Methylosarcina fibrata AML-C10: one gene and its partners. The protein of the gene in region 2 interacts with the protein of the main gene of each other region in a pairwise test. Links are inferred from orthologs where the notes say so. Each region holds a gene or a part of one and is shown on either strand. Other genes may lie near its edges. The genes, in order: recO, ssb and A3OW_RS0121695.

What was found.
Region 1: the proteins of ssb (region 2) and recO interact in binary tests that used the Escherichia coli proteins (3 or more experiments, as listed by UniProt). The link is inferred for Methylosarcina fibrata AML-C10 from one-to-one orthologs.
Region 3: the proteins of ssb (region 2) and A3OW_RS0121695 interact in binary tests that used the Escherichia coli proteins (3 or more experiments, as listed by UniProt). The link is inferred for Methylosarcina fibrata AML-C10 from one-to-one orthologs.

Annotation. Positions count from the first base shown.
Region 1 is NZ_KB889965.1:4,074,988-4,078,143, forward strand. The notes cover bases 61-3,059. They hold recO (DNA repair protein RecO), read left to right. Parts: upstream 61-1,201; coding sequence 1,202-1,918; downstream 1,919-3,059. Other genes in these bases: rnc (ribonuclease III), read left to right, coding at 61-327; era (GTPase Era), read left to right, coding at 328-1,209; pdxJ (pyridoxine 5'-phosphate synthase), read left to right, coding at 1,911-2,648; A3OW_RS0119225 (sigma-54 interaction domain-containing protein), read right to left, coding at 2,816-3,059. In the rest of the region: more of rnc, read left to right, coding at 1-60; more of A3OW_RS0119225, read right to left, coding at 3,060-3,156. UniProt on the Escherichia coli protein: Involved in DNA repair and RecF pathway recombination.
Region 2 is NZ_KB889965.1:1,286,847-1,289,911, reverse strand. Bases 1-2,908 are described here. They hold ssb (single-stranded DNA-binding protein), read left to right. Parts: upstream 1-1,165; coding sequence 1,166-1,651; downstream 1,652-2,908. Other genes in these bases: A3OW_RS0106220 (Uma2 family endonuclease), read left to right, coding at 2,028-2,642; dnaB (replicative DNA helicase), read right to left, coding at 1-973. Outside these bases: A3OW_RS28490 (TPR domain-containing protein), read left to right, coding at 2,954-3,065. UniProt on the Escherichia coli protein: Plays an important role in DNA replication, recombination and repair. Binds to ssDNA and to an array of partner proteins to recruit them to their sites of action during DNA metabolism. Acts as a sliding platform that migrates on DNA via reptation.
Region 3 is NZ_KB889965.1:4,579,653-4,582,730, forward strand. Bases 53-2,973 are described here. They hold A3OW_RS0121695 (primosomal protein N'), read left to right. Parts: upstream 53-359; coding sequence 360-2,588; downstream 2,589-2,973.

The DNA of each region.
Region 1 (3,156 bases), 2.8 Mb from region 2 along the record:
ATCGGAGCCTTGTTTCAGGACCAGGGCATCGACGCTTGCCAGCGCTGGATACTGCAACTGTTCGCCGAAAAACTGCAAAGCGTTTCGCTGGACAACTGGAGAAAGGATCCGAAGACGCAATTGCAGGAACTGATGCAATCGAAAAAGATCGAACTGCCGGAATACACTCTCATTACCATGTCGGGACTTCCTCACGAACAAACGTTCAAAGTCAAATGCACCATTCCGCTATTGAAGGATGCCTGCATCGGCGTCGGGGCGACCCGAAAAAGAGCGGAACAGGCCGCAGCCGAGCAGATGCTTAATTTGCTGAATAAGGAACAATAGATGAAGTGCGGTTTCGTTGCCCTGATCGGGCGTCCCAACGTCGGCAAGTCGACTCTGATGAACCACATGCTGAAGCAGAAAATCAGCATTACTTCCAGAAAGCCGCAAACGACTCGGCATCGAATTTTAGGCATCAACACGACCGAGGCCGGGCAGGTGATCTATATGGATACGCCCGGCATGCACAGCAGCGAGAAGCGGGCGCTGAACCGCTATTTGAACAGGACGGCGGACACTTCCCTGCTCGGCGTCGATGTGGTCGTCTGGCTGATCGACGGGCTATCCTGGCACGAGTACGACGAAGTCATCTTCAAAAAGCTGGAACAGGCCGGCTTGCCGGTCATCCTGGCGGTCAACAAGGTCGACAAGGTGAAAGAGAAGGACGAGATCCTGGCTTTCTTTGCCGAAGCGCAGCACCGGTTTCCGTTTCAGCACATGGTGCCGATTTCGGCCCTGAAAGGCATCAATCTGGAGCAACTGGAGCGGTGCATCATGGAGCTTTTGCCGGAAGGCGGCCTGATCTACCCGGAAGATCAAATCACCGACCGCCCCGAACGGTTTTTATGCGCCGAGATTATCCGGGAAAAACTGACCCGGCGATTGGGCGATGAGCTGCCGTACGCGTTGACGGTGGAAGTGGAGCGGTACGAAGAACATCCGGAAATCAGCAAGATTTACGCCATCATCTGGGTGGAACGCCTGACCCAGAAAAGCATCGTCATCGGCCGGCAGGGCGAATTATTGAAAAAAATCGGCATCGACGCCCGTCACGACATTGAAAATTTGATCGGCCAGAAAGTGTATCTACAGCTCTGGGTAAAGGTCAAAAAGGGTTGGTCGGACAATGAACGCGCTTTGCAGAACCTGGGCTTTCATGAGTGAAACCGCGGTTTATCTGCAACCGGCCTTTATTCTGCAAGAGCGGAAATATCGGGAAACCAGCTTAATTCTTGAGGTATTGACCCGGGATTTCGGCAGGCTGTCTTTGCTGGCCAAAGGCATTCGCAAAGCGAAATCCCGGTTTCTCGGCTTATTGCGGCCCTTCGTTCCCTTGAACGTGTCCTTTACCGGCAAGTCGGAATTAAAACTTCTGACCGACGTCGAAATGGCGCGCCCGTATCTTGAATTAACGGGACTTGCGCTTTATTCCGGCTTTTACGTGAATGAACTGGTGATGCATTTTCTGCACAAGCACGATCCCCATCCGGACGTTTTCGGCCATTACCGCGACTGTCTGTTTCGTCTGTCGGCAGGCGCGGGACTGGAAGCCGCTCTGCGCGATTTCGAGTTCCGTTTGCTGGAATGCGCCGGCTACGGCTTTCAACTGGACAAGGATTATCTCGACGACCGGCCGATCGATCCGGCGAAACGGTACCGGATCGATGCCGAGCTGGGGCCCACGGAAGCGGTCGACGGGCCGTATTCCGGAAAAACCTTGCGCGCGGTTCCGGCCGGAGACTTCGGCGATCCTGAGGTCCTGGCCGAAGCCAAAAACCTGATGCGCGCGCTGATCGATGCCCATTCACAGGGCAAACCGCTGAAAAGCCGCACCATTATCAACACGCTGATCAAACAAACCAAAAATGAGTAAATCCCCGATTTTGTTAGGAGTGAATATCGACCACGTCGCGACCTTGCGCCAGGCCCGAGGCACGCGCTATCCGGAGCCGGTCCAGGCGGCGCTGGCGGCGGAGCAGGCGGGCGCCGACGGCATTACCGCCCACCTGCGGGAAGACCGGCGGCACATCCAGGACCGGGATCTGTATCTGCTGAAAGACATGATCCACACGAAACTCAATATGGAAATGGCCGTGACCGAGGAAATGGTCGGCATCGCCGAAAAACTGAAGCCCCAGGCCTGCTGCCTAGTGCCGGAAAAACGCGAAGAGTTGACCACCGAGGGCGGGCTCGACGTCGCCGGCAATCTGCCCCGCCTGCAATGGGCTTGCGAAAGGCTCGGCGCGGCCGGCGTCGAGGTATCGCTGTTCATCGATCCGGATGAGGAACAGATCGAAGCGTCGGTCAAGGCCGGCGCCCCGGTGGTCGAGCTGCATACCGGGCGCTATGCGGACGCGGGCTCTGCGCTCGAACAGGCGGAAGAGCTGGGCCGCATCCGGCACGCCGCGCAGATCGCCAGGGCCGCCGGATTGCAGGTGAATGCCGGCCACGGTTTAAATTATCATAATGTGGAAGCGATTTCGGCGATTCCCGAACTGGTCGAGCTCAATATCGGCCATGCCATCGTGGCTCGGGCCTTGTTTTCCGGCTTGGCGCAAGCGGTAGCCGACCTCAAGCGGATCATGACGGCGGCCCGATTGTAAAAGCGCATCCACCACCCGGTGCCGGATGCGCTTTGCTTATCCGGCCTACCAAGTCCCGTCCTCCCTGGCATCCGGGCTCAGGCAACCCCTGCCGGAACGACGGATTGGAAAAACTGACAGGCGTTAAGCAAGAACAGACTTTCGAGACGTTTCCTGGGCGTGGGGAGTTAATGAGTTGAAAAACCGTGCTTTTGCATGCGGTAGAGCAGGGTGTCCCTGGACAGCCCCAACAGCCGCGCCGATTTGCTGCGATTGCCGTTGGTGCGGTTCAGCGCCTGATGGATCAAATCGGCTTCGAGCGAATCCAGTTGCAAACCGGTTTCCGGCAACGTGAATCCGGTAGGTTTCTGGCTGCTGCGGATCTGGCTGATTTCCAGCGGCAGATTTTCCGGCTCGATGGTCCTGCCGGCCAGCAAAATGCAGAGTCTTTCGCACAGATTCCTGAGTTCCCGCACATTGCCGGGCCAGTGGTAGGCTTTCAGGGCTCTGATGGCGAGCTTGCTGAACT
Region 2 (3,065 bases):
CGTGTTCGCGCGTCAGCCGCCGGGCTCTCGAACGCACTTCGGTGGGCGTCAGCGCGGGCGTGTCGTCGATAAACAGCTTGGTTTCGGCGAGAAGGCTCATCGCCGAAGTCAGGCGCGGCCAGTCGTCGTCTTCCAGCTTGCCGGTGCGGACCCGGTGCTGGTCGATGCGGCCCAGCGACGACATCATCCGCATCGCCAGAGCGTCGCCCGGCATTTCCATACTGAAGACTGCGACTGGCGTGCCGCTTTTGATGGCGATATTTTCCGCCATGTTCATCGCGATCGTGGTCTTGCCCATCGAGGGACGGCCGGCCACGATGATCAGGTCGGCCGGCTGCAGGCCGGAAGTCAGCCGGTCCAGCTCGGTAAAGCCGGTGCCGGCGCCGGTAATCGAGCCTTCCTGGGCGAACATGATTTCGATCTTGTCCACCGCGCGCGCCAGCAGCGTTTTGATCGACTGGAAGCCGCCTTGTCCGCGCTGACGCTGCTCGGCGATTTTGAAGACGTCGCGCTCGGCCTGTTCGAGCAGTTCGGAGGTATCCCGGCCTTCGGTATTGAACGCGGAATCGGCAATCCGGGTGCCGACGTGGATCAACTGGCGCAGCACCGACCGGTCCCGGACGATGTTGGCGTAACTGACGATGTTCGCGGCGCTCGGCGTTTCCTTGGCCAGCAGGCCCAAGTAGGCCAGGCCGCCGACGTTTTCCAGTTCGCCCACCGCTTCCAGGGCTTCCGAAATGGTGATGACGTCGAACGGAACCTGTTTTTCGGCGAGAGCAGCGATGGTTTTGAAAATGAGGCGATGGTCCTTGCGATAGAAGTCCTCTTCGGACACTTTATCCGAAACGGAATCCCAGGTCTGATTGTCCAGCATCAATCCGCCCAGCACCGATTGTTCGGCCTGAATCGAATTGGGCGGGATCTTTAACGCTTCCAGCGAAACGTCCTGAGGATAGAGAAGTGGTTCTGACATAACAATTCCGGAATGATGGGTAAAGATTTTTTCCGGGTCGTATTCGCAAGAGCCCCGGTTTTGATATACTGCCATTTTATCAAATTTAACTGTGACTCCATGCACCGGCCTGACAACTTTCTCCGTTCGAACATGTCTCAGTTGAAATAGAAATGCTTAGATGCAGTGGAAAATAACATTTTGGAGTAAAAGATGCTGAATAAAGTTATATTGATAGGAAGGTTGGGTGCCGATCCTGAGGTTCGCTTCATGCCGAACGGCGGCCAGGTAACGACCATTCGCCTGGCTACCAGCAGAAGATGGAGAGACAAACAGACGAACGAGCGCAAGGAAGAGACCGAATGGCACCGCGTGGTTTTTTTTAGCCGTCTTGCCGAAGTGGCCGGCGAATATTTGAAAAAAGGCAGCCAGGTTTATGTGGAAGGACGCATTCGGACCCAGAAGTGGCAAGGACAGGACGGACAGGACCGCTATACGACCGAAATCGTCGCGGAAGAGATGCATATGCTGGACAGCCGCAGCGGCGGCACCGCCAGCTTCGGCGGAGACCAGCCTCAAGGCGGCCATGCCCCTGCCGGCAGACCGTCGTCGTCAGGACACCGCTCCGAGGCGATGCCTTCCGACTCGATGCCGCCTCCGCCCAATTACGACGATTTTGACGACGATATTCCGTTCTAATTTACACCATAGACAATTAATGTAAATTATAATCCTAAGCCTCTGTAAAAAGAGGCTTATTTGTTTCCGCCCTGAAAATTGTTTAAAGTTGCATCGATTACAATATACGCCGGACCTATGTGCAAAAAAGAGTTTCAGAGTAGGCCCGGATGTGTTTTTTGACTTACGGATAATCTTATCAAAATGTGCTCAAACAGTTGCAGCCATTAAAAGTGTATGTATCTTGGGCATCGAAATCGATAGTGTGGTTTAAGTTCTGTCGAAATGATGTCATGAAATTCACGGATGATACACGCGTCAAGCGCAGGTCGAAACCAACAAGCAACCGGCCCGATTGCGCTACGAGAGTTAAAGTAATTATTTGAGGTAGGCGGCTATGGCCAAAATAACGCAGCTTTCACAATTGGACGTAAACCGGACTTATAGTTACGCTGATTACCTGACTTGGCAATTCAGCGAAATGGTCGAATTGATCAGGGGCAAAATATCCTTGATGTCGCCCGCGCCGAATGTGCGGCATCAAGGTGTTTCGATAAATCTCAGCAGTCTATTGCATGGCTATTTTAAACATAAAAAATGCCGCGTTTATGCCGCGCCGTTCGACGTGCGCCTTTATGACCGCAAAAAATCCATTTTGGCCAGTCAGGACATACACACCGTCGTACAGCCCGATCTTTGCGTGATATGCAACCGTGAACTGCTGGATGAACAAGGTTGTAACGGCGCGCCGGACTGGATCATTGAGATCGTATCAAAAGGCTCAATGCAAAAGGATTTAAAAATAAAATACCAGCTTTACCAGGAAAGCGGCGTAATTGAATACTGGCTGGTTTATCCTTACGAATCAATGATTCATCAATTTGTGCTGGATCAAAACGGCCATTATCAATTAAAAGCCATGTATGTCAGCCCCGATACGGTTTCATCGCATCTGTTTCCCGAGTTGGCTGTTGATTTGAAGGAAGTGTTTGAATCGTTCGATGATGATTAAGCATGCCATTAAAGCGGAATCCATCTGTCCAACAGGCTGTTGGACGAATGCCCTCGGGGCATATCGGGCGCTGTCGAGAAAGAAAGGTAGGCTTGCTTACTATCGGTAATCTGTACGGCAGCGTTGTTCAACACATTCCAATGCATCTTAGTTTTAGAACGGGAAAATGAAAAGTCGGTGGTTCTTTATGTCATTCCTCCCCATGCGGATGAACGGCCAAGTCACGGTACAATCAGCAACGGAATGAACATGAGCCATCAGGCGGAATTTACCGCCCGGCAAAACCCTTAACCTATCCATAATAGACCGTTATGATTAACGTCATCACCGTTGCCAAAGACAAATTGGACAATCCTTTAATGCTGGAATGGGCCATTCGTTATTACAGTGATTTGCCCAAAAGCGCGGAAAGCGGGCGTTCGG
Region 3 (3,078 bases), 3.3 Mb from region 2 along the record:
CGGGTTAAGCCGCCGGCAAGAAAATTATTTTGCCGATGACTGCGCTTTAGAAAGCGTAAGCGAGCTGAGAAACATTTAGCTACCCCATCCAGTAAAAACTAATTCACAATAAGGCCGCATCGGACCGAAAACGAGCCGGAGAGTGTGCAATTCCTCTATTTGAATTGTAAGATATTGAAATTTAATGAAAATATGTTGTGACCAAAATGTGACCAAGTTAACAAAACTTCAATAAAAACCGTTGTTAAGCACCGTTAAAAACCTGTTATTCACAGACTTATCCACAGATTTTGTGGGTAACTTTACCGTCAAGCCTGCATAGAAACTTGGCAATTCCTTAGCAAAAATCATGTAACCCTATGGCTGAGTTTCCGGCTGAAAACGGGCCCGTATTCAGGGTTGCGGTTGCCGTTCCCATTTATCGGCTCTTCGACTATTTACCGCCCCAATCTTTTGAAACCGAATCGTCACAACCCGGCATACGTCTTGAAGTTCCTTTCGGCAAAGGCAAAAAAATCGCGTTTCTGGTCGACGTGGTCTGGAAAAGCGAGTTCGCTGCCGATAAGTTGAAACGGGTGCTGCGAGTTCTGGATTTGCAGCCGCTGCTGTCTGCAAACGATATCCGTTTACTGCATTGGGCCAGTCGCTATTATCATCATCCTTTGGGCGAAGTGTTCGCAGCCGCGTTTCCGGTGGCTCTGAGACAGGGCAAGCCGGCCGGCCCGATCACAGAAAAACGTTATGCTCTAACTGAATCGGGCAAAACGATGGCGCTTCAACAATTGACTAGGGCTCCGGCTCAACAGAAATTGCTGGAAATTTTCCGCGAACATCAATCGATTCTGGCCGAGACGGAACTTTCAGCAGCGGGAAAAAACTGGCGCCCTGCATTAAAACAGTTAATGACGAAGGGTTGGGTTTGTCTTGCGTCGCCCGTTACGACGTTGGCTCCCCTTCCGGCTTCGAACCGGGATGATACCATACAATGCAATCCTGAACAGCAGGCGGCAGTAACCGCCGTTTGTGAAAAATTAGACCGGTTCGGGGTGTTTTTGCTCGAAGGGGTAACCGGTAGCGGTAAAACCGAAGTGTACATGCAAATCATCCGTACCGTATTGGAACGGGGGCAGCAGGTCCTGGTGCTGTTGCCGGAGATCACGCTGACTCCGCAACTGGAAGAGCGCTTCCGGCGGCGTTTCGTCGTCCCCATCGCGCTGTCCCACTCCAAATTGACCGATAAGGAGCGGCAAAATGCCTGGCTGGCCATGCAGCAGGGAGAGTGTTCGATCTTGTTGGGGACACGCTCGGCTTTATTTACGCCATTGCAAAAGCCGGGTCTGATCATTCTGGATGAAGAGCACGACTCGTCGTTCAAGCAGCAGGAAGGTTTCCGTTTTTCCGCCCGCGACGTCGCCGTGGTCCGGGGCAAATTATTGAATATCCCTGTCCTTCTGGGTTCCGCAACGCCTTCCCTGGAAAGTCTCTACAACGTGCGCAGCGAGCGCTACCGTTTGCTGCAATTGCCGAACAGGGCCGGTAATGCCGTCGAGCCGGTTCTTCAGTTGCTGGATATTCGCAATAAACCACTGCAGGAAGGATTATCGGAGCCCCTTCTGGCGGAAATAAACAAAACCTTGTTAAAAAATGAGCAGGTGCTGCTGTTTCTGAATCGGCGCGGCTTCGCGCCTACGTTGATCTGTCACGGATGCGGCTGGGTGGCCCGATGTACCCGTTGCGACGCCAATCTGGTCATTCATGTCCGGGAGCAGAAGCTGTGCTGCCATCATTGTGGCCGGGAGCGGCCTCTGATCAAGCATTGTCCTTCCTGCTGCCAGGATGCCTTAATGCCGCTGGGGCTAGGTACCGAACGGGTCGAGAAAATTTTGGAAGAACTGTTTCCTGACAAGTCCATCGTCCGCCTCGACCGCGACTCGACCCGCAGCAAAGGCGCGCTCGAAGATTATCTGCAACAGATAGGCCAGGGCCGTGCCGATATTATTTTGGGCACCCAGATGTTGGCCAAGGGACATCATTTTCCTAACGTGACCCTGGTGGCCATACTCGACGTCGACAGCGGACTTTACAGCATCGATTTTCATGCTTCGGAAAAATTGGCGCAAATGATCGTGCAAGTGGCCGGACGCGCCGGACGCGCAGAGAAGCCGGGCAGGGTGATTTTACAAACCCGTCATCCGGAACATGCCTTATTAACGACTCTGGTCGATCAAGGCTACCACCGGTTTGCCGAAACCGCTCTGGCGGAACGGCGGGAAGCTTCGTTGCCGCCCTACAGTTATCAGGTCTTATTGAGAGCAGAGGCTGCCGATAGTGTAAGGCCGCTGAAATTTCTCAAGACGGTCAGGCACGTCGCAGAGCAACTCAACACCGGCCAGACCAGCATTATGGGGCCGGTATCGGCGCCGATGGCCCGGCGGGCGGGACGTTTCCGTTTTCAATTGCTGTTTCAAAACAACGGACGTCCTGCTCTGCATGCCTTGTTTGACGCTCTGATACCGGAAATCGAAAGAATGAAGTTGAGTAAGAGCGTGCGCTGGTCGTTGGACGTCGATCCGGTGGATTTGTATTGACGAGCCGGTTTCTTGACAATGACCTGCCGGGCCGGAGAGATCGGCTTTTTTCAAACCCGCTTTGCGAGGGATGAAAAAACAACGGTTGTGGCGTCAAATCCGCTTCGGATTGAAAAAGCATGTCGATCCAGGAAACCTGAGCTGATTTCCATTGTCCTTAATGAATAGATGGATTGTATTATCCGCTACGTCCGAATCATTTGCCGTGGTAGCGGAGAAAAGGCATTCCAGACAGTGGGGATGTGTCCAGTTTTAACCTGTGGAGAATTTTATTGACTGAGTTTCTTTTTTATAGAGATGAGATTGAGAAGCGTTTTTCTTATCAATTATTAAATTTCAAAAGTCTTTCTCCAGGTCCTGGGTTAGGCTTTTGATGCATGTCCGGTTGAAGAATTGCAGGGAGGGAATACGTGGAATACACTCCAGCCGGCATGTGAATGCCAAGATACAGCCGGGAAAGGCGCACAGGGGGAAAGGAGCCAGCGCTTGG